DNA from 3 places in the Nonomuraea sp. NPDC047897 genome. Region 2 is predicted to be linked to each of the others. Evidence: riboswitches for the same ligand, from Rfam matches in the RefSeq annotation. Region 2 holds a riboswitch; each other region holds the start of a gene.
The links. A riboswitch is a leader RNA that binds a small molecule or an ion and turns the genes downstream of it on or off. The one in region 2 is predicted to bind cyclic di-AMP.
Positions count from the first base shown of each region.

Region 1: linked by a shared signal. The riboswitch ahead of ACGF0J_RS33150 (hypothetical protein) and the one ahead of ACGF0J_RS20110 (CHAP domain-containing protein) in region 2 are both predicted to bind cyclic di-AMP.
Region 3: linked by a shared signal. The riboswitch ahead of ACGF0J_RS27390 (CHAP domain-containing protein) and the one ahead of ACGF0J_RS20110 (CHAP domain-containing protein) in region 2 are both predicted to bind cyclic di-AMP.

Region 1 is NZ_JBIDCC010000019.1:10,143-17,036, reverse strand. It holds gene ACGF0J_RS33165 (class II aldolase/adducin family protein) at 1-83, shown strand, start outside; gene ACGF0J_RS33160 (DUF885 domain-containing protein) at 121-1,692, opposite strand; gene ACGF0J_RS33155 (DUF4032 domain-containing protein) at 1,715-2,920, shown strand; gene ACGF0J_RS33150 (hypothetical protein) at 3,049-3,834, opposite strand; cyclic di-AMP (ydaO/yuaA leader) riboswitch at 4,035-4,170, opposite strand; gene ACGF0J_RS33145 (DUF5302 domain-containing protein) at 4,333-4,533, opposite strand; gene ACGF0J_RS33140 (YbaB/EbfC family nucleoid-associated protein) at 4,673-4,993, opposite strand; gene ACGF0J_RS33135 (hypothetical protein) at 5,120-6,001, opposite strand; gene ACGF0J_RS33130 (hypothetical protein) at 5,998-6,348, opposite strand; gene ACGF0J_RS33125 (hypothetical protein) at 6,386-6,894, shown strand, end outside.
Region 2 is NZ_JBIDCC010000008.1:270,714-277,607, reverse strand. It holds gene ACGF0J_RS20120 (hypothetical protein) at 1-873, opposite strand, end outside; gene ACGF0J_RS20115 (Gfo/Idh/MocA family protein) at 1,051-2,004, shown strand; cyclic di-AMP (ydaO/yuaA leader) riboswitch at 2,221-2,357, shown strand; gene ACGF0J_RS20110 (CHAP domain-containing protein) at 2,371-3,048, shown strand; gene ACGF0J_RS20105 (ABC transporter substrate-binding protein) at 3,418-4,746, shown strand; gene ACGF0J_RS20100 (carbohydrate ABC transporter permease) at 4,825-5,775, shown strand; gene ACGF0J_RS20095 (carbohydrate ABC transporter permease) at 5,772-6,608, shown strand; gene ACGF0J_RS20090 (GH1 family beta-glucosidase) at 6,605-6,894, shown strand, end outside.
Region 3 is NZ_JBIDCC010000013.1:45,275-52,168, forward strand. It holds gene ACGF0J_RS27360 (RecQ family ATP-dependent DNA helicase) at 1-753, opposite strand, end outside; gene ACGF0J_RS27365 (YqjF family protein) at 754-1,470, opposite strand; gene ACGF0J_RS27370 (fluoride efflux transporter FluC) at 1,512-1,874, opposite strand; gene ACGF0J_RS27375 (fluoride efflux transporter FluC) at 1,871-2,296, opposite strand; gene ACGF0J_RS27380 (TrkH family potassium uptake protein) at 2,491-3,840, shown strand; gene ACGF0J_RS27385 (hypothetical protein) at 3,807-4,346, opposite strand; gene ACGF0J_RS27390 (CHAP domain-containing protein) at 4,525-5,217, opposite strand; cyclic di-AMP (ydaO/yuaA leader) riboswitch at 5,230-5,381, opposite strand; gene ACGF0J_RS27395 (VanW family protein) at 5,710-6,894, shown strand, end outside.

The sequences.
Region 1 (6,894 bases), on a different contig from region 2:
CCGTCCTCACCGGCGAGCAGCTCGACGCGGTGGTCGAGCGGGCGCTCAACCCGCCCGCCTTCCCTCGCCGGGCCTCGTCCTGATCCGCTACCTTCCCTCGCCGGGCCTCGTCCTGACCCGCTACCTTCCCGCGACGGCCTGCTCGGCCAGGCCGAGCGGGAGTCCGCCGGAGCCCGCGATCAGGTCGTGGAACGACTTCAGCGATCCGCCGTACGACTCCCGGATGCGGTCGATCTCAATGGCCCCGGTCAGGTAGGACGGCGCTTGGGTGGGCCAGGCGCAGTAGCGGTTCACCTCGCCCTTGGCCGTGCCGGGCGTCAGCGACGCCTTCGTGGCCATGAAGTGCTCGGCCTCCTCGATCGACATGTCGTCGCAGTGCAGCGCCGTGTCCACCACCATCCGGGCGGCCCGGAAGATCCGGCAGTCGAGGTGGGCCAGCTCCGTGGCCGGGGTGTCGAAGTAGCCCTGCTCGTGCAGCATCTTCTCGACGTAGAGGGCCCAGCCCTCGGTGAAGTACGGCGTGCGGAACACCTTGCGCACGGTCCGCGGGTTGCCGGCCATGTGCGACAGGTGCCAGTGGTGGCCGGGATAGGCCTCGTGCACGGCGATCGACGGCATCTGGGCGCGGGAGTTGGTGCGCAGGCGCTGGCGCACCTGCTCCTCGGTGAAGCCGTCCGGCGTGTACGGCACGAAGAAGACGCCGGTGCGCGAGCCGGTCAACGGCGGCGGCGCCAGGTAGTGGGCCACGGCCAGGATCGGCCTGATGAACTCCGCCGACGGCAGCACCAGGCACTCGTCCCCCTCCGGGAAGGTGACCAGGTCGCGGTCACGGACGAAGGCGCGGGCCCGCAGCGTCTCGGCCTCGTACTCCTCGCGCATGGCCGCGAGCGTCGGCGGATGGTCGTCCATCAGCGACTCCATCGCGGCCCGCCAGTCGCCGGTGCCGTTGACGCGCACGGCGACCTCGCGCATGCGCTCGTCCAGCTCGGCCCAGGCGGCCTTGCCCTTCTCGTGCAGTTCGGCCGCGCCGTAGCCGAGCAGCTCGCGCTCGCGCAGCAGCGTGGAGTAGAGGCTCTCCCCCATCCGCCAGGTGCCGCCGCAGCGGAAGCCCTCCAGGAACGCGACCAGCTCGTCGAAGGCCTGGCCGGCGGGCTCGGCGGCAGCGGCCAGCTTGGCCCGCAGGCCCTCGTCGCCCACCATCGACGGCACGGTCACAGTGAGGAACTGCCGCCCGGTGCGGGCCTGGCCGAGCCCGCGTTCGACGAGCAGCGGCGCGGCGAGGTCGGGGTCGAGATTGGCGCGGCAGGCGGCCAGCACGCCGGGGACCTCGGCCAGCCGGGAGATCGCGGCGGCCACCAGCTCCGGCTCCGGCTTGAGCCGCTGCTGGAACGGCGTGAACATGGCGGCGAAGATCGGCGACAGGTACGCGGCCGGGTCGCGGCGCCACTCGGGCCAGGACGCCGGCGCCAGCCAGCCCCGTAGCTGCGCCAGCACGAGGTCCCGGTCGATCGCGTCGTCCGGCGTGGCGGCCTCCAGCCGGGAGAGCCGAGCGAGCCAGCGCTGCTGCTCACCGACCCTGGCGGTGAAGGCGGTGGCGGAGAAGTCGCCGAGCGTGTGGTCGTAGCCGTCCGCCCCGAGCAGGCTGGCAGTGACGGGATTTCCGGAAAAGTACCACGTGAGAAACTCGTCCACCGCCGCACCCTATCCTGAGGGCATGCCCCTCCAGATCACCGGCGCGCTCGGCGACCCCGACCTCCTCAGCCTGCCCTGGGACGTCCCGCTGGCCGAATGGCCGCAGCACCACCTGGTCGACCTGCCCCGTGGCATCTCCCGGCACGTGGTGCGCTTCGCCCGGCTCTCGGGCAAGGTGTACGCGATCAAGGAGATCAGCGAGCGGTACGCCAAGCGCGAGTACCAGCTTCTGTGGGACCTGGCCAGGCTGGACGCCCCCGCCGTGGAACCGGTCGCCTACGTCACCGGCCGGGAGGAGGGGCTCGACGCCGCACTGATCACCCGGCACCTGCAGTTCTCGCTCCCCTACCGGGCCGTCATGTCGGGCACGCTGCGGCCCGACACGCTGACCCGCCTGCTGGACGCCCTGGCCGTGCTCCTCGTGCGGCTGCACCTGAACGGTTTCTACTGGGGCGACTGCTCGCTGTCCAACACGCTGTTCCGCAGGGACGCCGGCGCGTTCGCCGCGTACCTGGTGGACGCGGAGACCGGCGAGATGCACCCCATGATCAGCGAGGGGCAGCGGCTGGGCGACATCGACAACGCCCACACCAACATCTTCGGCGAGATGCTCGACCTGGAGGCCGGCGGGCTGCTGCACCCCTCGGTGGACCCGATGGAGACCGCCGAGGACATCGTCGCCCGCTACCACCGGCTGTGGGCCGAGATCACCCAGGACGAGATCATCGAGGAGGTCGACTGGCACCGGGTGGAGCAGCGGATCAGGCGGCTCAACCTGCTGGGGTTCGACGTGGCCGAGATGATGGTGCGGCGCAAGGTCGGCACCGGGCGGCTCATCGTCCGGCCCAAGGTGGTCGACGCCGGGCACCACCAGCGGCGGCTGCTCCGCCTGACCGGGCTGGACGTGGAGGAGAACCAGGCGCGGCGGCTGCTCAACGACCTCGACGGGTTCCGGGTGGCCAAGGGGCTCCGGCACGAGGACGAGGCGATCGTGGCGCACCGGTGGCTGGCCGAGGTCTTCCAGCCGACGGTCGCGGCGCTGCCCGCCGAGCTGCGCGGCAAGCTGGAGCCCGCCCAGCTCTTCCACGAGGTGCTGGACCACCGGTGGTACCTGTCGGAGGCGGCGGGCGGCGACGTGGGGCTGCCCGCGGCCGTGAAGTCGTACATCGCGAACGTGCTGGTCCACAAGCCCGACGAGAAGGCGGTGCTCCCGGACGAGCCCGGGTGACCCGCCCCGAGGGGCCCGTCGCGGCCCGTCCGAGGCCCGCGTCGACGCTCTCGCGGCGGTGAACGCCGCGAGGGCGTCCCCGGTGCGGGGACGCCCTCGTGACGGACCGCTGCCGTGAGGGGGTCGGATCAGCGGCGGACCAGCTTGCGGAGGCGGTCGCGGCCCACGACGGCGCCGCCGCCGATCGCGGCCAGGGCGACGGCCGCGGCCACGCCGGCCGCGCTGCCGTCGGAGTTCTCGGCCGCCGGCTGGGCGGCCGCCGAGGTGGTGACGTGCGCGGCGGGGGCGACCTGGAGGGTGCTGCCGGCGGTGGCCCGCTGCTCGGCGGCGCCGGCCTTCTCCGACACGGTCTGCGTGGCGGGCGCCTTCTTCTTGGCCAGGACCTGCGGCGGCTTGGCCGGGTTGTTGTCCACCCGGGCGTAGGCGCGGGTCGCGAACGGCACCGGGTGGTTCTTCTTGCCGGGACCCTTGCCCCACTTGGTGATGACGTACTCGATCTTGATGTGGCCCATGCCGCCGTTGCCGTTGACGTGCAGCGTGTTGGTGTTGAAGGTGCCGCCGGTCAGCTCGGCGAACGTCTTGCCGTCGAGGTCCAGCATGATGCCGCGGTTGGACGGCTCGCCGGGACCGCGGTCGCCGACGAAGAAGGGCATCTTCTTGCCCTTGTAGACGACGTAGCCCTCGGTCAGCAGCGGCCAGCTCGGGCTGGCGGCCATCCCCTTCTGCATCGGCTTGCCACTGGCCGGCAGGCCGGTGTCACCAGCGCGGCCGGAGGCGTCGTCCCAGAAGTAGGAGGCGGTGGTGGAGCCCTTGAGCAGGACCTGCCGGTCCTCGGGCACATCGGCGTGGGCGGCGGTGCCGCCGATCGTCAGCGAGCCGGCCACGGTGGCGGTGAGCAGAGCGAGGGAACGCATGCCGAAACGGGGAGACATGAAGCGGTGAAGTCCTTTACCTGGGCAACGGGAGAGTCGCGCTCGCACAGCAGGGCGTAGCCGGGCAGGGGCCGAACGGTCGCTACGCGCGGGAGCGCGGAAAAGGTCTGTGGTGGGGGCCGCTCAGCAGGCGGCGGATGACGCTACGCAGTCGGGGGATACGCGGTAGTGCATCTGGGAAGGTGTCCTCTCCATCTCGCCTACCGGGTTAGCTGACGGGTTCGGGCGTGGAGATGCCCTACCGACGCGTGGTGGTCGGATTCACCCCAGGAGATGGGTCCCCGGTTCCCGCCGTGCGGGATTCGGCGCCGGTCAGCCGCCTCTTCCTGGTGAAGGGCTGGTCACTGACCGGTAACGCGCATGACTCTAGCGTGCAAATCGGACATAGGCAAAGGTAAGGCCATGAATCGGGCGAAGATCTACCTAAGACGGCAAAGAAAAAGGGGGCACGGCATGCCGTGCCCCTGGGTGTGGTGTGCCTCAGCCACCGCTCTTACGCCGGAAGGAACGCTTGCTGGCGGCCGGACCGTGCGCCCCGTGGATCTTCGAAGCGTCGGCGCCCCTGCCACCCGCGCCCGCGCCGGCCTGCTGGCCGCGCTTGCGCTCCAGCGCCTCGCGGAACTTGCGCTTCATCTCGTCCTCGGGAGTTTCGCTGACTTCCGGCTCCGGTGTTTCGGCCATGAGGACCTCCTGGTGTTGGGGACATCCACAGCTTCGCATGGTCCCGCACGTGACGCGAAACCGGGTGATTCCGGCGTGTCCACCGAGGACGCGCGGGGCCGGCGGGCTCGCCACGAGCCGGGCGCGCCTCCCCCGGGGCTCAGCGGCCCTCCGGCTCGGCGAGGAGCCGCTGGGTGACGGCGAGGGTCTGGCCGGTGACGTCCTCCTCGGCCTGCCGGGCCGCCTCCATGATCGCCTCGGCCAGTTCCTCGGACCCGAGCCGCATCGCGCGGGGGGCGATGCGCACAGCGGCGAGCCCGCCGCTGGGCAGCACCTCCACCCGCACCAGGCCGTCCGCCGCCTCTCCGTGCCCCCGCGCCGCCTCCAGGCCGCGGCCCACCTCCTCCAGCAACTCCGTCTGCTCGGCGAGCTGGGCGAGCATGCGATCGATCTCCGGATCGCCGCTGCGCGGTGTGGTCATGACTGCTCCTCCTTGTCCGTGAGTGCTCGGCCGTCCGTGCCCTCGGTGTCCGTGCCCTCGGGGCGTTCCCGTCCGCGCGCGGCTGATGCGTCCTCGCCCGCTCGGGGGCCCGTCCCGGCGGCCGTCCTAGCGGTGCAGCAGGAACGCGCGGGGCGCGTGCGCGAGGGCGGAGCGCAGGGCGCCCTCGTCGCTCATCTCCCCGCTCGCGACCAGCGCGTACAGGGTGGAGGCGGACGTGGTGCGGCGGAAGAACGCGCCCATCGGGCCCGTGCCGAGCATGGTCTCGGTGAACTTGCTGGCCGGCACGAACCTGCGCACGTCCCGCAGGCCCTTGATGCCGGCGTTGTAGGTCATCTCGGCGGCGAAGTGCTTGCCCGCGTACACCCAGAGGTTGCCCATGTCCTGGCCCGAGGCGGCGGAGCTGACGGCGTGCACCGCCGTCTTCCCGGCGGCCCACACCACCGAGTCGGCCAGCGCGTCCAGCCCTTCGCGCACCGCGTACGTGCCGACGTCGAACCTGCCGATCCGCCGGCTGAGGACCGCCTGCGTCACCTTCTGGAAGATCGTCCTTTCCAGTCTGGCCCGCGCCACCAGCCACTTGAACACCGCCTCGGCGGCGACCCTGGCCGCCGGGTAGAGGTAACCGAACAGCATCGTGAACGCCATGGCGGCGAGCTGCGTACCGATGATCGTGAGCTGCTCGCGGTGCTCCTCGACGACGTCCGCGTACTCGTCGCAGCCCTCGGCCAGCTCGGTCAGCGCGGCGCGCATGTTGGCGTAGCGGGGGGCCAGCTCGGCCGCCCACAGGGCGGCGAACCGCTCCACGGTGCGGCTGTCGTTCGCCAGCAGCGCCGCCTCGATCGCCTCCCGCGTGCCGCGGGCGACCGCGTCGACGTCGTCGGCCAGGGCGCGCAGGTCACGGGCGCGGGCGCGCAGGTTGGACACGTCGGCCTCGGGGACGTGCACGCCGGCGAACCAGGCGAGGGCCTGGAAGGGGTCGAGCATCACGCGCCTTCCTGGTGCGGGGGTGGCGGGGGGATCGGCGGCTCCGAGAGGTCCGGGATCTCCGGCAGGGACGCGATGATCTTCTGTTCGAGGAGGTCCCAGAGCATCTCGAAGTCCCGCGCCGTCGTCGCGGCGGTGAAGCTCGTGTCGGCGACCCGGTTCATCGAGCCGGTCAGCTCGTCGTAGCCGCGGACGTACCACTCGGCGAACGCGCGGCCGTCCTCGTCGTCGCCCACGAGGGACGACGTGCCGCCCAGGGGGCCGGCGAGGCGTAGTGCCCGGACCACGTCGTCGCCCGCCTTGTCGAACAGCCGCGCCAGCTCCCGGACGGACGCCCAGTCGACGGCCACCTGATCGCCCTGTCCCGGCCTCGGCGGTGGGGCGGGCGTGGGGGTGTACGAGGGCGGCGGGGCCGGTGGCGCAGGCGGGTCGGAGGGGCTGGGGGTGGGCGTGCCGGAGGGGCCTGGGGTGCCCGAGGGGCTGGGCGTGGGCGTGTCCGAGGGGCTCGGGGTGCCCGATGGGCTGGGGGTCGGCGTGTCCGAGGGGCTCGGGGTGCCCGAGGGGCTGGGGGTCGGCGTGTCCGAGGGGCTCGGGGTGCCCGAGGGGCTGGGGGTCGGCGTGTCCGAGGGGCTCGGGGTGCCCGAGGGGCTGGGGTCCGAAGGGGTGGGGGAGGGGGTTCCGGAAGGGGTGGGGCTCGGCGCCGGGCTGCCCGACGGAGTCGGGGTGGGTGACGAGGTAGGGGTCGGGGTGCCCGACGGCGTGGGCGCCGGTGTGCCTGTCGGTGTGTATGTCGGGGTCGGTGTCGTGGTTTCGCCCATCAGGCCCCTCCCCCTCTCCTACGCCCGCAAAGCACCCGATCAAGGACGACAAGACATTAACGATCACAAATTTCACTC
Region 2 (6,894 bases):
CACCTCGACCGGTTCCACCGCGACGCCGCGCGACCCGAGGAGCACGCGCAGCGAGGTGATGGCCGTCGACGGCAGGCTGAGCACCCGCTGCCCCGCGTCCAGGCCGCGCAGCGTCAGCTCGGCCGGGGCGCCGCCGTCGTGCACGGTGATGCCGGGCCGTTCCCGGATCAGAGCCACGTCCACGGGGTCCTCACGCCGGTGCGGGTAGTAGGCGAGCGGCTCCTCGCCGGCCAGGTCCGTCAGCCAGCGCAGGTAGCGGTCGCGGTGCACGAGGCCGTTGCGGACCAGCGCGGTGCCGAGCACGACGGTCCGCTCGGCCGGCCCGGGACCGGGCGGCTGGGCTCGCAGCCAGGCGAAGTCGTGGCGGACGAGGTCGGCTCCGGCGCGGCGGACGGCCGTCTCCAGCTCCGCCGGGACCGGCAGCGCGGTGAAGACCGTCACGCTGCTCGCGCGCAGGCGGAGGGCGGCGGCCAGCCCGAGCGCCGCGCGGGCGGGGCCGGGCCGGGCGCGCGCCCGCAGCAGGGGCCGGTACGGGCCGGCGGCGAGCAGTTCCAGCAGCCGGAGGGTGGCCAGCCCGTCGTCGACGACGACCAGGCGGCGCGGGCCGGCGGTCAGCCAGCGGAGCTGTACCCGGCCGGAGAACGCGTCGCCGGCGGCGTCCACCCGGCGCGGCAGGCGCTCGGCCGGCTCGGCCAGCTCCAGCCCTCGCGGGAGGGTCATGCGGCGCAGCTCCCGGCGCGTCGCCTTGAGCGCGCGCTGCCCGGCGCGCGGCACGACGACCGTCGAGGGTCCGAGGAGCCCGGCGTGGTGGGCCTCGACGGCGCAGAGCAGTTGAAGGGGTGACTCGACCCAGGCCGACGCCCGCTCGCGCACGCTGCTCCCTTCGCCGGTCGTCCCGGCTGGAGCCGGTGCGCCACAAGCTAACCCGGCCGCCTTACGTCGCCGGGAACGACGCGTGAACAGTAGTCTCCGCGCCCACCCGGCACACCGGCGAGGCAAATGGTGTTATAGGTGTCTTTTGGGCGTTGAGGGTCGATAGGATCCCTTGCCGTGAAAGATCTCGCATGGGGCATCGCGGCGACCGGTGGCATAGCGCGGACCGTGGGAGCGGTCATCGCCGCGGAGCCCGGGATGCGAGTGGCGGCCGTCGGCTCCCGCGATCTGACCCGGGCGAGGGCGCTGGCCGACGCCCTGAAGGCCGAGTCCGCCTACGGCTCCTACGCGGAGCTGTGCGCCGACCCCGCGGTGGACGCCGTCTACGTGGCCACCCCGCACGCCCAGCACCTGGAGGTGGCCGAGGCGGCCATCGCCCACGGCAAGGCGGTGCTGTGCGAGAAGCCGCTGGCCGCTTCGGTGGCCGACACCGAACGGATGGTGCGCCTGGCCCGCGAGGCCGGGATCTTCCTGATGGAAGCGATGTGGATGCGCTTCAACCCGCTGATCCGGCGGGTGGCGACCGACCCGCGCTTCGGCGAGATCCGCTCGGTGCACGCCTCGTTCGGCTTCTCCTCGCCGTACGACCCGGCGCATCGGCTCTGGGCGCCGGAGCTGGGCGGCGGGGCGCTGCTCGACCTGGGCATCTACCCGTTCGGGCTGGCGCAGCTGCTGCTCGGCCGACCCGCGCGGCTGTCCATGACCGGCTCGCTGGCGCCGTCCGGGGTGGACGCGGAGGCGGCCGGGCTGCTGGTCTACCCCGGCGGACGGCGTGCCCTGGTCGAGGTGTCGCTGCGCGGCTCCCTCCCCAACAGCGCGTACGTGGTCGGCACCGGGATGCGCGCCGACATCCAGGCGCCGTTCTGGGCGCCGAAGCGGATGGTGCTGACCGGGCCGTCGATGGAACCCGAGGTGCACGAGCTGGACCCGGCCGACAACGGCTACGCCGGCGAGGTCCGCGAGGTGCGGGACGCCCTGGCCGAGGGGCGGACGGAGAGCCCCGTGATGCCGCTCGACGAAAGCGTCGCCATGGCGCGGCTGCTGGCCGAGGCCCGCGCGCAGATCTCCTGACCCGCCGACCGCCGGACGGCAGTCCGGACTCGCGCGCTGGGGCGGATGGCGTCCGAGGACGCGTCGCCCGCCGCGTCTTGGTGAGCCCAATGTCGGAGCTTTGCCCTATTGTGCACTGCTTGCCCGATGCATTACCTTATGGGGCATTCACGGCATACGTCCGGTTTCGGCCGGTGCATAGCCGGACCATCGCAAAGATCGACGCATCACAGGACCCCCCTGTGACCGCTGAATCCGCCACGCGCGGAACCGGGGACCCACGTCCTTTGGGGTGAATCGGCACGTCAGTGCCGTAGGGCAGCTTCCACGCCCGAACCCGTCAGCTAACCCGGTAAGCGGCATGGAAGCAAGGAGTATCCCCGCTCGATGGCCATCAACCGTCTTCACCATGCCCGGAAGGCCGCCCTCCTGAGCGCCGGAGCCGGCGCCGCCCTCTCCCTCACGGCCTCCCTCGGCCTGGCCTCCCCCGCCGCCGCCGACGTCCCCGAGCAGGCCCCGCAGGCCGCCAAGGCCGCCTCAGCCCCGCAGACCCAGCAGGCCAACAAGATCAATGTGACCGCCTCCCAGCTCCTGCAACTGGCCAAGGCCCAGGTCGGCACCTCGGAGAACGCCTACGGCGGCGGCACCAAGTTCCAGCAGTGGTACGCAAACTCCCGGCGCGCGCTGGAGACCATCCGCCGCGACGGCGGCAGCCGCAAGGGCTACCTCAACGCGCCGTGGTGCGCGATGTTCGTCTCCTGGGTGGGTGAGCAGCTCGGCGCCCGCCCGCAGGTCGGCTGGGACGCCTGGACCGTGGCGCACGCCAAGTGGTTCGTCGCCAACAAGCGCTGGGGCAACGCGGCCAAGCCCGGCGCCGTGGTCTTCTTCTCCTGGAGCGGCGGCAAGACCCTGAGCTCGATCAGGCACGTCGGATTCGTGGTCAAGGACAACGGCAACGGCACCATCTCCACGATCGAGGGCAACACGGGCAACGGCCGCGTGGAGGAGCGCGTCCGGCCCAAGTCGCAGGTCGTGGGCTACGGCTACCCCGAGTACGCCGGCTGACCTGCCGCGGCCGTACCGGACACACCGCCTGCCGCGGCCGTACCGGAACACACCGCACGGCGAGTGCGCGCCCCGACCCCAGGGGCGCGCACTCGCCGTTTTCCGGGTCCCATCACCGGCACACCTGCCCGGCTTGGGCACGAACGGTGCGGATGAGATGGGAGCGCTCCCAGATACCGCTTAGCGGCTTTTGGCACCCTAAACCCGTTTCTCCGCCGGGAAAGCACCGTCGAGGTAACGGTTCCGTTTCGGGACGTTGACGCCCGCACCGCACGCGGGCACTCTTTGTGGGAGCGCTCCCAAGGATGTCCCCCACGCCGCGGCAGGCCGCGGTGCACCTCCCACCTCCACACCCAAGAGGGGTACGGAATGACGAACCACAAGCGCTTTGTTGTGACCGGCGTCGCGCTCACCGCGCTGGCGGCCGTCGCCGCCTGCAGCGGCGGCGGAGGCGACACGCAGACGGCCACGCAGAGCGGCTCCGCGGCCGAGCCGGTCACCATCAACGTGCACACCTTCGGCGGCGGCGAGAACTTCGGCTACGACGAGGCCGTCAAGAAGTGGAACGCCGAGCACCCGAACATTCAGATCAAGTACCAGAACCTGACCGACCGGTTCGAGGACGTGTACCTGCCGCAGCTCCTCCAGCGTCTCCAAGCGGGGGCAGGCGCCGGGGACGTCGTCGGCATCGACGAGGGCGCGATGGGCCTCATGGCGGCCCGCCCGCAGTTCTTCACCGACCTGAGCCAGTACGGCCTCGACAGCCGCAAGGCCGACTTCCCCGCCGCCAAGTGGGAGGCCGGCCTCAACGCCCAGGGCAAGCTGTTCGCCCTGGGCACCGACATGGGCGGCATGACGATGTGCTACCGCAAGGACCTGTTCGAGAAGGCGGGCCTGCCCACCGACCGTGAAGAGGTCAGCAAGCTCTGGCCCGACTGGAACGCCTTCTTCGAGACCGGCAAGAAGTTCGAGGCCGCCAAGACCGGCGCCAAGTTCATGGACGGGCCCAACACGATCTACAACGTCATCCTGTTCCAGGAGGCCCCGAAGAACGGGAACCTGGCGTACTTCGACAGGAGCAACCAGCTCATCGTCGAGAAGAACCCGGCCGTCAAGGCCTCCTTCGACTGGGTGCAGAAGTTCAGCCAGGCCGGTCTGACCGCCAAGCTGCAGGCGTGGAGCCCGGCGTGGGACAAGGCCATCAAGGGCGGCGGCTTCGCCACCATGGGATGCCCGTCGTGGATGCTCGGCGTCATCGAGGGCAAGGCCGGCGAGTCCAACAAGGGCAACTGGGACGTCGCGGCCGTGCCGGGCGGCTCGGGCAACTGGGGCGGCTCCTGGCTCGCGGTGCCCAAGCAGAGCAAGCACCCCAAGGAGGCCGCCGAGGTCCTGAACTACCTCACCGGCAAGGACGGCCACGTGGCCGCCTTCAAGGAGGCCGGCGCGTTCCCCAGCTCGATCCCCGCGCAGCAGGACACCGAGGTGTCGGGCCTGAAGAACGCCTACTTCAACGACGCGCCGACCGGCCAGATCTTCGCCGCCTCGGTCGCGAACCTGCAGCCCGTGTTCTTCGGCGAGAAGCACGCGCAGGTGAAGACCGCGGTCGAGAAGGTGCTGGAGGGCATGGACCAGGGCGCGGTCAAGTACGACGAGGCCTGGTCGAAGTTCGTCGAGGCGGGGGTGAAGGCGGCGGGCTGATCCCCGCACCCCGGACGCGGTGGCGCCCGTCCCCCCTCCTCGGGCGCCACCCCTCCCCACCTCGCTGGAAAGGTTTCCATGACTCTCCAACTCGCGCCGCCGCGTCAGGGGTCGCGCAGGCAGGCCCCGCCGCCCAGGCGGATGAGTCGCTTCGACCTCAGGGGCGTGCCCTACCTGCTCGTCTCGCCCTACTACCTGCTGTTCGCGATCTTCGGCATCTTCCCCCTCGGATACACGCTCTGGCTGTCCCTGCACGACTGGGAACTGGCCGGCGACAAGACCTTCACCGGCCTGGACAACTACGCCGAGCTCGTCACCGACGCCGCCTTCTGGAACGCGGTGATCAACACGCTCGGCATGTTCGCCCTGGCCACCGTCCCGCAGCTGGTCCTCGCGCTGATGCTGGCCAACGCCCTGAACAAGCGGCTCAAGGGCAGGCTGCTGCTGCGCCTGGGCGTGCTGCTGCCGCTGGTGACCTCCGTCGTCGCCGTCGCGGTGATCTTCAGCCAGCTCTACAGCCGCGACTACGGGCTGTTCAACTGGATCCTCAGCTGGTTCGGCGTCGAGCCGATCGTCTGGCAGAACGAGAAATGGTCGTCCTGGCTGGCGATCTCCACGATGGTCGACTGGCGCTGGACGGGCTACAACGCGATCATCCTGCTGGCCGCGATGCAGACCATCCCCCGCGACCTGTACGAGGCGGCCGCGCTCGACGGCGCCTCGGCCCGCCGGCAGTTCTGGCAGATCACGGTGCCGATGCTGCGGCCGACCTTGGTGTTCGTCGTCTTCATCTCCACCATCGGCGGGATGACGCTGTTCGCCGAGCCGGTCATGTTCGAGGGCAACCCGATGATGACGGGCGGCACCACCGGCCAGTACCAGACCGTGGCGATGTTCATCGTCAAGGAGGGCTTCCGCGACTTCGAGATGGGCTACGCGGCGGCGGCGGCCTGGCTGCTGTTCGTGCTCATCCTGCTCGGAACAATGATCAACTACGGGTTCACCCGGCGCATCAGGGGGGCGCGATGAGGAACAAGCCCTGGGACGCGACGCTCCTGACCAAGGTGACGCTGGTGCTGGCCCTGCTGATGTCGGCGTTCCCGATCTACTACATGTTCATCATGGCGACCCGTACCAACGAGGACGCCGTCGAGACGCCCCCGCCGCTGCTGCCCGGCGGCCACCTCGGCGAGAACGTCGAGCGGCTGCTGGCCACCGAGGACGCCCACTTCCTGACCGGCCTGGCGAACTCCGCGATCGTGGCCACCACGGTGACGGTGTCGGTGGTGCTCATCTCGACGCTGGCCGGGTTCGCGTTCGCCAAGCTGCGCTTCCCCGGCTCCAAGCTGCTGCTCGGCCTGATCCTCGTCACCATGATGGTGCCGCTGCAGCAGATGGGCGTGGTGCCGCTGTACGAGCTGATGGTCACGCTCGGCTGGACCGGGCAGCTCCAGTCGGTGATCCTGCCGTTCCTGGTCAACGGCTTCGGCGTGTTCATGATGACGCAGTACACCTCCCAGGCGGTCCCCGACGAGCTGGTCGAGGCGGCCAGGGTGGACGGGGCCACCACCATGGGCATCTACCGGAGGATCATCATCCCCGCGCTGCGGCCGGGCATGGCGGTGCTCGCGCTGCTCGTGTTCATGCAGACGTGGAACGAGTTCATGTGGCCGCTCATCGTGCTGCACCCGGACAACCCGGTGGTGCAGACGTCCATCGCGGCACTCAACTCCGCCCACGGCACTGACTACGTGATGCTGTTCACCGGCACCGCCGCCTCGGTCCTCCCCCTCTTCGTGGTTTTCGTGCTGTTCGGCCGGCAGATCGTCGGCGGCCTGATGGAAGGTGCGGTCAAGGCGTGACGACTCAACAGGAGCAGACCAGCTCCCACCTCCGCTTCCCCGCGACGTTCGCGTGGGGCGCGGCCACCTCGGCGTACCAGATCGAGGGGGCGGTGAACGAGGACGGCCGGGGCGTGTCGATCTGGGACACCTTCGCCCGGACGCCCGGCCGGGTGCTCGGCGGCGACCACGCGGACGTGGCCATCGACCACTACCACCGGTTCAAGGACGACGTCGCCGTCATGGCCGAGCTGGGCCTGACCGCCTACCGCTTCTCCGTCTCCTGGCCGCGCATCCAGCCCGACGG
Region 3 (6,894 bases), on a different contig from region 2:
CCCGGCCAGCTCGGCGGTCCTGCGGCGGGTGGCGGTGTAGACGATGCCGGGCAGCGGCTGCTCGCGGACGGCGGCGACCAGCGCCTCGGCGGGGTCGTCGAGCATCCGCCGCACCGACAGGGCGATGTTGGGCCGGTCGAACCCCCGCACCACCTGCGCCGGGTCCCGCAGGTGCAGCCGGGAGACGATCTCCTCCCGCACCGGCGGCGCCGCCGTCGCGGTCAGCGCGGCGATCACCGGGCGGCCCAGTGCCTCCGCCACCGCGCCCAGTCGCAGGTAGTCGGGGCGGAAGTCGTGGCCCCAGGCCGACACGCAGTGCGCCTCGTCCACCACCATGAGCGAGATGCCGGCCGCCGCCAGCTCGCTCACCACGTCGGTGCGGGCGAGCTGCTCGGGCGCGCAGAACAGGAACTCCGTCTCGCCGGTGCGCAGCGACTCGAACGTCTCCCCGCGCGCCCGCGCCGAGGTGCCGGCGTCCACGCTGGCCGCGGCCTCACCGTTGCGGTGCAGCGCCTCCACCTGGTCGCGTTGCAGCGCGATCAGCGGCGACACCACGAGCGTCGGCCCCGGCCGGAGCAGGGCCGGCACCTGGTAGACGGCCGACTTGCCGCTGCCGGTCGGCATGACCGCCAGCGTGTCGCGGCCGTCGGCCAGCGCCGTCATCGCCTCCAGTTGCCCCGGCCGCAACTCCGTCAGGCCGAGGGCGCGGCGGGCCACCCGCTCGCAGCGCTCGGCGGTGCTCTCGCCCGTCACCTACCAGCTCCACATTCCGACCCGCACGTCCACGCCCGGCGAGGCGTGCACGACGGGGTCCGCTCCGGGCCCGGGCAGGCCGGCGGCGTGCAGCAGCGTCTGGTCGAGCCCGCAGAGCCGCGCCTCGTGCAGGGGCCAGGGGGCGTGTTCCACCTCGGCGGCGGCCAGCCGGCCGGCGACCACGGTGAACAGCCGGTAGCGGTCCGTCAGGAAGCTCGCCAGGTCGTCCCGATCGGGCCCGGTCAGCTCCGCCCCCACCTCGATCCGGACATCGCCGCGCGCCCCCGGCCGGCCGGGCAGCCGGCGGCGGCTCCGGTACCACCACCGGGTGCCGTCGACGTGCACCGACATGTCCGACCAGAAGTACGGCAGCCAGTAGCCGGCCCGGCCGCCCAGCGCCGCCGCCAGCCGCCCCGCGTCCAGGGAGAAGAACCAGATGCCGCTGCGGCCCCGGCCATCGCGGACGTAGGTGCGCACGTTCGTCTCGGGGAAGCGCGACAGCCAGGGCAGCGCGGGCACGCCCGGCGGCCGGACGTCGTCCATGCGGAACGGGGTCATGCCCACCCAGGCCGCGCCGTCGAACGTCTCCACCTCCAGGCCGCCGGGCAGCATGGCGCGCAGCGTCTCGGCGGGGTAGCGCCAGTGCAGGAAGGTGATGTGGGCCCAGCGGTGGTGCATGACCGGCACGGCGACCTTCGGGGCGGGGCGTACACGCATGGCCCGCCCCTACCCCGGTGCGGGGCGGTATGCGTGCGGCGTCAGCCGGTGATCGCGCGGGCCAGGGCCAGGCCGCAGCCGCCCGCGGCCAGCCCGGCCGCCACGCTCGCGATCACGTTGGCCAGGGCGGCGCCCCGAGCCCCGTCCTGGAGCAGCACGAGCGTCTCGTAACCGAAGGTCGAGTACGTCGTCAGCGCCCCGCAGAAGCCGATGCCCGCGAACGCCATCATGCCCGGACCGGCGGGCAGCCCGGCCAGCAGGCCGAGCAGTGCCGACCCGGCGACGTTGACCACGAAGGTGCCCCAGGGGAAGACGCCGTCGTGAAGGGACCGGACGAGCCGGTCGGCGAGGTAGCGCAGGGGCGCGCCGATCGCGGCGCCGAGGGCGACGAGCAGCACGGTCACCGCGGCCTCCCCGCCCCGGCCGCGGCCCGGGTGAGCGCGCCGCCCGCCCATACGGCGGCGAGCGCCACGACCGGCGTGGCGACCAGGTACGCCAGCGCGGCCGGGGTCGCGCCCGACAGCAACAGCCGGCCGGTGTCCACGACGTACGTCGAGAAGGTGGTGAACCCGCCCAGCACTCCCACCCCGAGCAGCGGCCGTACCCAGCCGGGCGCGTCCCGCAGCTCGGTGATGGTCACCATGAGCACCCCGATCAGCAGGCAGCCGGCGGCGTTGACGCCGAGCGTCGTCCACGGGAACGCGGCGGGCGGCTGCGGGAAGGCGACGCCGAGCCCGTGGCGGGCGAGCGCTCCGGCGGCCCCGCCGAGCGAGATCACCCCGAGCGTCGTGAGCGGGACGGGACGGAGGTCGGATCGATGCGACATGGAGTCCTCCTGGCTGCCGCTCCTGGCCTGCGGCGGGTCCTGACGCCCAGGTTACGGCCGCTGCCGTGCGGGCCGGGCGGCCCGCACGCGCGGGAGGTGTCAGGGCTCCTGTTACGGTAGGGCCCGCGGTCCGCCGGGACGCCCGGCCGGTCACCCCGTCTTCCTCGCTCCGTCTCCGCGATCAGGAGAAGTCCGTGACGTTCGCGTCATCGTTGCTCCAGCGTTTCCAGCACCCAGCGCAGGTGATCGTCACCGGTTTCGGGTTCGTGGCGCTGGTCGGCACGGCCTTGCTCACCCTGCCCGTCGCCACGGTGTCGGGTGAGTCGGCGGGGTGGGTGAACGCCCTGTTCACCGCCACGTCGGCCGTCTGCGTGACCGGCCTGGTGGTGGTGGACACCGAGACCCACTGGTCGGTCTTCGGCGAGCTGGTGATCGTGGCGCTGGCGCAGGTCGGCGGGCTCGGAATCATGACGCTGGCGACGCTGTTCACGGTCCTGCTGTCGGGCCGGCTCGGGCTGCGCGCCAGGATGTTCGCCCAGGCGGAGACCAAGACGCTGGCGCTCAGCGACCTGCGCCGGGTGGTGCGCAACGTCGCGCTCTTCTCGCTGGTGTGTGAGGTGATCACGGCGGTCCTGCTCACCGGGCGCTTCCTGGTCGGCTACGGCGAGCCGTTCGGCCGGGCGCTGTACCTGGGCGCCTTCCACGCGGTGTCGGCGTTCAACAACGCCGGATTCGTGCTGTGGTCCGACAACCTCATGGGGTTCGTCACCGACCCGTGGGTCTGCCTGCCGATCGCGGGGGCTGTGATCGTCGGTGGGCTGGGCTTCCCGGTGGTGTTCGAGTTGTTCAGGTCGTGGCGGCGGCCGAGCCACTGGTCGGTGCTGACCAGGATCACGCTGGGCGTGACGGCGCTGCTGCTGGTGGCGGGCACGCTGGTGTTCCTGCTGACGGAGTGGCGTAATCCGAAGACGCTGGGGGCGCTGGACGACTCGGGCAAGCTGCTGGCGGCGTTCGTCACCGCCGTGATGCCGCGCTCGGGCGGATTCAACAGCCTGAACATCGCCGACATGTATCCGTCGAGCTGGCTGGTGACCGACCTGCTGATGTTCGTCGGCGGCGGCAGCGCGGGCACCGCCGGCGGCATCAAGATCACCACGTTCGGGCTGCTGGCGTTCGTCATCTGGGCGGAGATGCGCGGCGAGTCGGACGTGAACATCGGGCACCGCCGCCTGCCGCAGGGCGTGCAGCGTCAGGCCATCGCCATCGCGCTGCTGAGCGTGGCCATGGTGGCGGTCGCCACCTACCTGCTGATGGTCCTCACGCCGCACGGGCTGGACCAGGTGCTGTTCGAGGTGGTGTCGGCGTTCGGCACGGTGGGACTGTCGACCGGCATCACCGCCAGTGTGGGGCCGGCCGGTCACGTGCTGCTCGTGGTGCTCATGTTCATCGGCAGGACCGGCCCGCTGACGTTGGGGTCGGCGCTGGCGTTGAAGGACCGGACGCGCCGCTATCAGCTTCCCGAGGAGCGGATCATCGTCGGCTGACGGGCGGGCCCCGCGGCGTCACGGGCGGGCCGCCCCTTGGCGGCGGCGCGGGTGGCGCTCCAGAGGGCGAAGGCGATGTAGAGGATCTGCTCGGGGACGCGCAGCCACAGCGGGGTCACCTCGCCGCCGGCGAACGGCACGTCGGCGAGGGCCGCGTAGACGTTGGCGGGGAGCAGCATGACGAACAGCGCCACCAGGGCCAACGCGGCGAGGCGGCGGGTGCCCGCGACGACCAGTCCGACGGCGCCGAGCAGTTCGAACACTCCGGTCAGGTAGACCATGACGCCGGGGAAGGGCACGAACGGCGGCACCATCCGGACGAGGTCGGCGTGGTTGGGCATGACCGTGACGCTCTCGGGGACGAAGTGCGCGGACGCGGTCATGAGGAGCATGACGGCGAGCGCGTGGGCGGCGCTGGCCGGCCACGAGGCGAACCTTGTGACGCCGAGCGCCCCGAGGCCGCGGAAGGTGAGCAGGGCGACCAGGAGGACGAGGGGGAACTGCATGACGCTCCTTAATGGATAGTTGAGCTATCTAGTTACTAGATAGTGCAGCTATCTGAAGGAGATGTCAACCATGGCCTTACGCGCGGGCCGGACGCGCGGGCCGGACGCGCCGGCCCGTCCACGTCTCTGCTCGGCCCGGGGGCCTCGTCCGTGAGGGGTGGGGGGTGGGAGGGGGCTGTCAGCCCTGCAGGACGGGGTAGCCGTACCCGGCCACCTGCGAGGTGGGCCGCACCCGGCGCTCGACCTTGCCGTTGCCGGTGTTGCCCTCGATGGTGCTGATCGTGCCGTCGCCGTTGTCCTTCTTGACCAGGCCGACGTGGTCGATCGCGGTGATGCTCCTGCTGCCGTCCCAGTCGAAGAAGACGACCGCGCCCGGCTTGGGCGTGGAGCCCCAGCGGTTGTTGGCCTTGAACCACTTGGCGTAGGTCACCGTGTAGGCGTCCCAGCCGACCGAGGGGCGGGCGCCGGCCTTCTCGCCGACCCACGAGACGAACATCGCGCACCACGGCGCGTTGGCGTAGGCGCCGATGTTGCCACCGTCACGGGCGACGGTCTCGGCGGCCCGCGGCGAGGACATGTACCAGCTGTGGAAGGGGGTGCCACCGCCGGCGGCGTTCTCCGTGACACCGACCTGCGACTCCGCCACCTTCAGCAGGGCATCGGCGGTCAGCGGCCGGTGGTAGGCCGCGGCGACCGTCTTCGGCTGCTCCTGCGCCTGCGGGGCGGCCGGCTGGCCCGACTCCGCGACGGCCGGCTGGCCGGCCATGGCCGGGACGGCGCCGAACACGGCACCGGCCGCGATCGTGAGGCCGACGGCCAGCCGCGGGAGGTCCGTGGGCACGATGGCACGGGAGAGGTCACGCATGGTCATACTGGGGTTTACTCCTTGCTTCCATGCCGCCTACCGGGTTAGCTGACGGATTCGGGCCTGGAAGTGCCCTACGGCACGCCGCTCGTGGCGGGCGTGCCGATTCACCCCATGAGAGATTGGGTCCCCGGTTCCGCGATCTGTCGCGGATTCGGCGGCCGCGCCGCCCCCTGCGGATCTGTCATGCAGGCGGTGCGTACGCGGTCTCGGCGTTTGAACGAGGCATCACCCGGCGGAGGTACTGACGTGCCGGACGTGTGCCTCGGTGTCCCCAAACGTAAGCGAAGCGTATAGAGCGGTGCAAGCGAAGTCCGGGTGCACACCTCGGAACCCCCCGCTCCACCTGCGGTTCAGCGCGGAAGTTTTTACCTACTTCCCCTGGCGAAAGTGGTTTGAAGGTGCAGTTCCCCCCGTTGGGTAAAGACGCCCGGGAGCCGATCGGCACCGTGGCACACTGGCCGGACGTCCGACTCCCCGAACGAGGTCGCCCCCACGATGAAGCGCATCCTCAGCACCAACCGAGGCCGCGTCGCCGCGGCGGCCGCCGCGATCCTCGCCGTCCTCCTGCTGGCGTACGGCATGCCCACGCTGGCCCTGGCCGGCGAGGTGCCGCCCGGCACCGACGCGGGCGGCGTCGACATCAGCGGGCTCTCCCCCGAGGCCGCCCGCGCCAGGCTGGAGGAGGAGTTCGGCCGGCCGGGGCCGCTGAAGGTCGAGGCCGCCGGCCGCACCGTCACCATGAAGCCCAAGGACCTCGGCATGACCCTCGACGCGGGCGCGACGGTGGCCCGGGCCATGGACGGCCACACCACCCCGGCCGGGATCGCCCGCTCGCTGTTCGGTACCCGCACGGTCCCGCCCGCGGTCGAGGTGGACGGCGACCTGCTGGGCAGGCGGATCGCCGCCCTCGCCAAGAAGATCGACCGCGAGCCGAGAGAGGGCGCCATCGCCTACCGCGGGCTGGAGCCGCAGGTGACGCTGCCGAGGGCCGGCCGCGCCCTCGACCGGGCGGCGGCCGCGCAGGCGATCCGCGAGGCGTTCCTCGCCCGCCGCGACAAGGTCACGCTGCCGGTCCGCACGACGCCGCCGTCGGTGCCCGCCGCGAAGGTGCGCGAGATCGCCGCTGCCACCGCACGGACCGCGGTGGCCGCGCCGCTGACGCTGACGGCCGGCGACGAGCGGGCCAGCCTGTCACGCACCCAGCTCGCGTCCCGCCTGCGGTTCGTCCCCGACGGGCGGGGCGGGATGCGGCCCGCGTTCGACGCCTCCACGCTGGCGGACGACCTGCGCGATGACCTCGTCGCCGAGGAGCAGCGCCCCAGGAACGCCGCGTTCCGGATCGCCCAGGGCAAGCCGCAGGTGGTGCCGAGCCGCGCCGGCCGCGACATCGACCCCGACGGGCTGGCCAAGGCCGTCGCCACCGCCCTCGGGAGCGGCGAGCGCGCGGTGACGGTGCCGGTCGTCCAGGCCCAGCCCGACCTCACCACCGCCAAGGCCAAGCGGCTCGGCGTGCGGCAGAAGGTCGGCTCCTACACCACCCACCACCCGTGCTGCGCGCCGCGCGTCACCAACATCCACCGGATCGCCGACATCGTGGACGGCCACCTGGTCATGCCGGGCGAGACCTTCTCCCTGAACGGGCTGGTCGGCCGGCGCGACCGGGCGCGCGGCTTCGTCGAA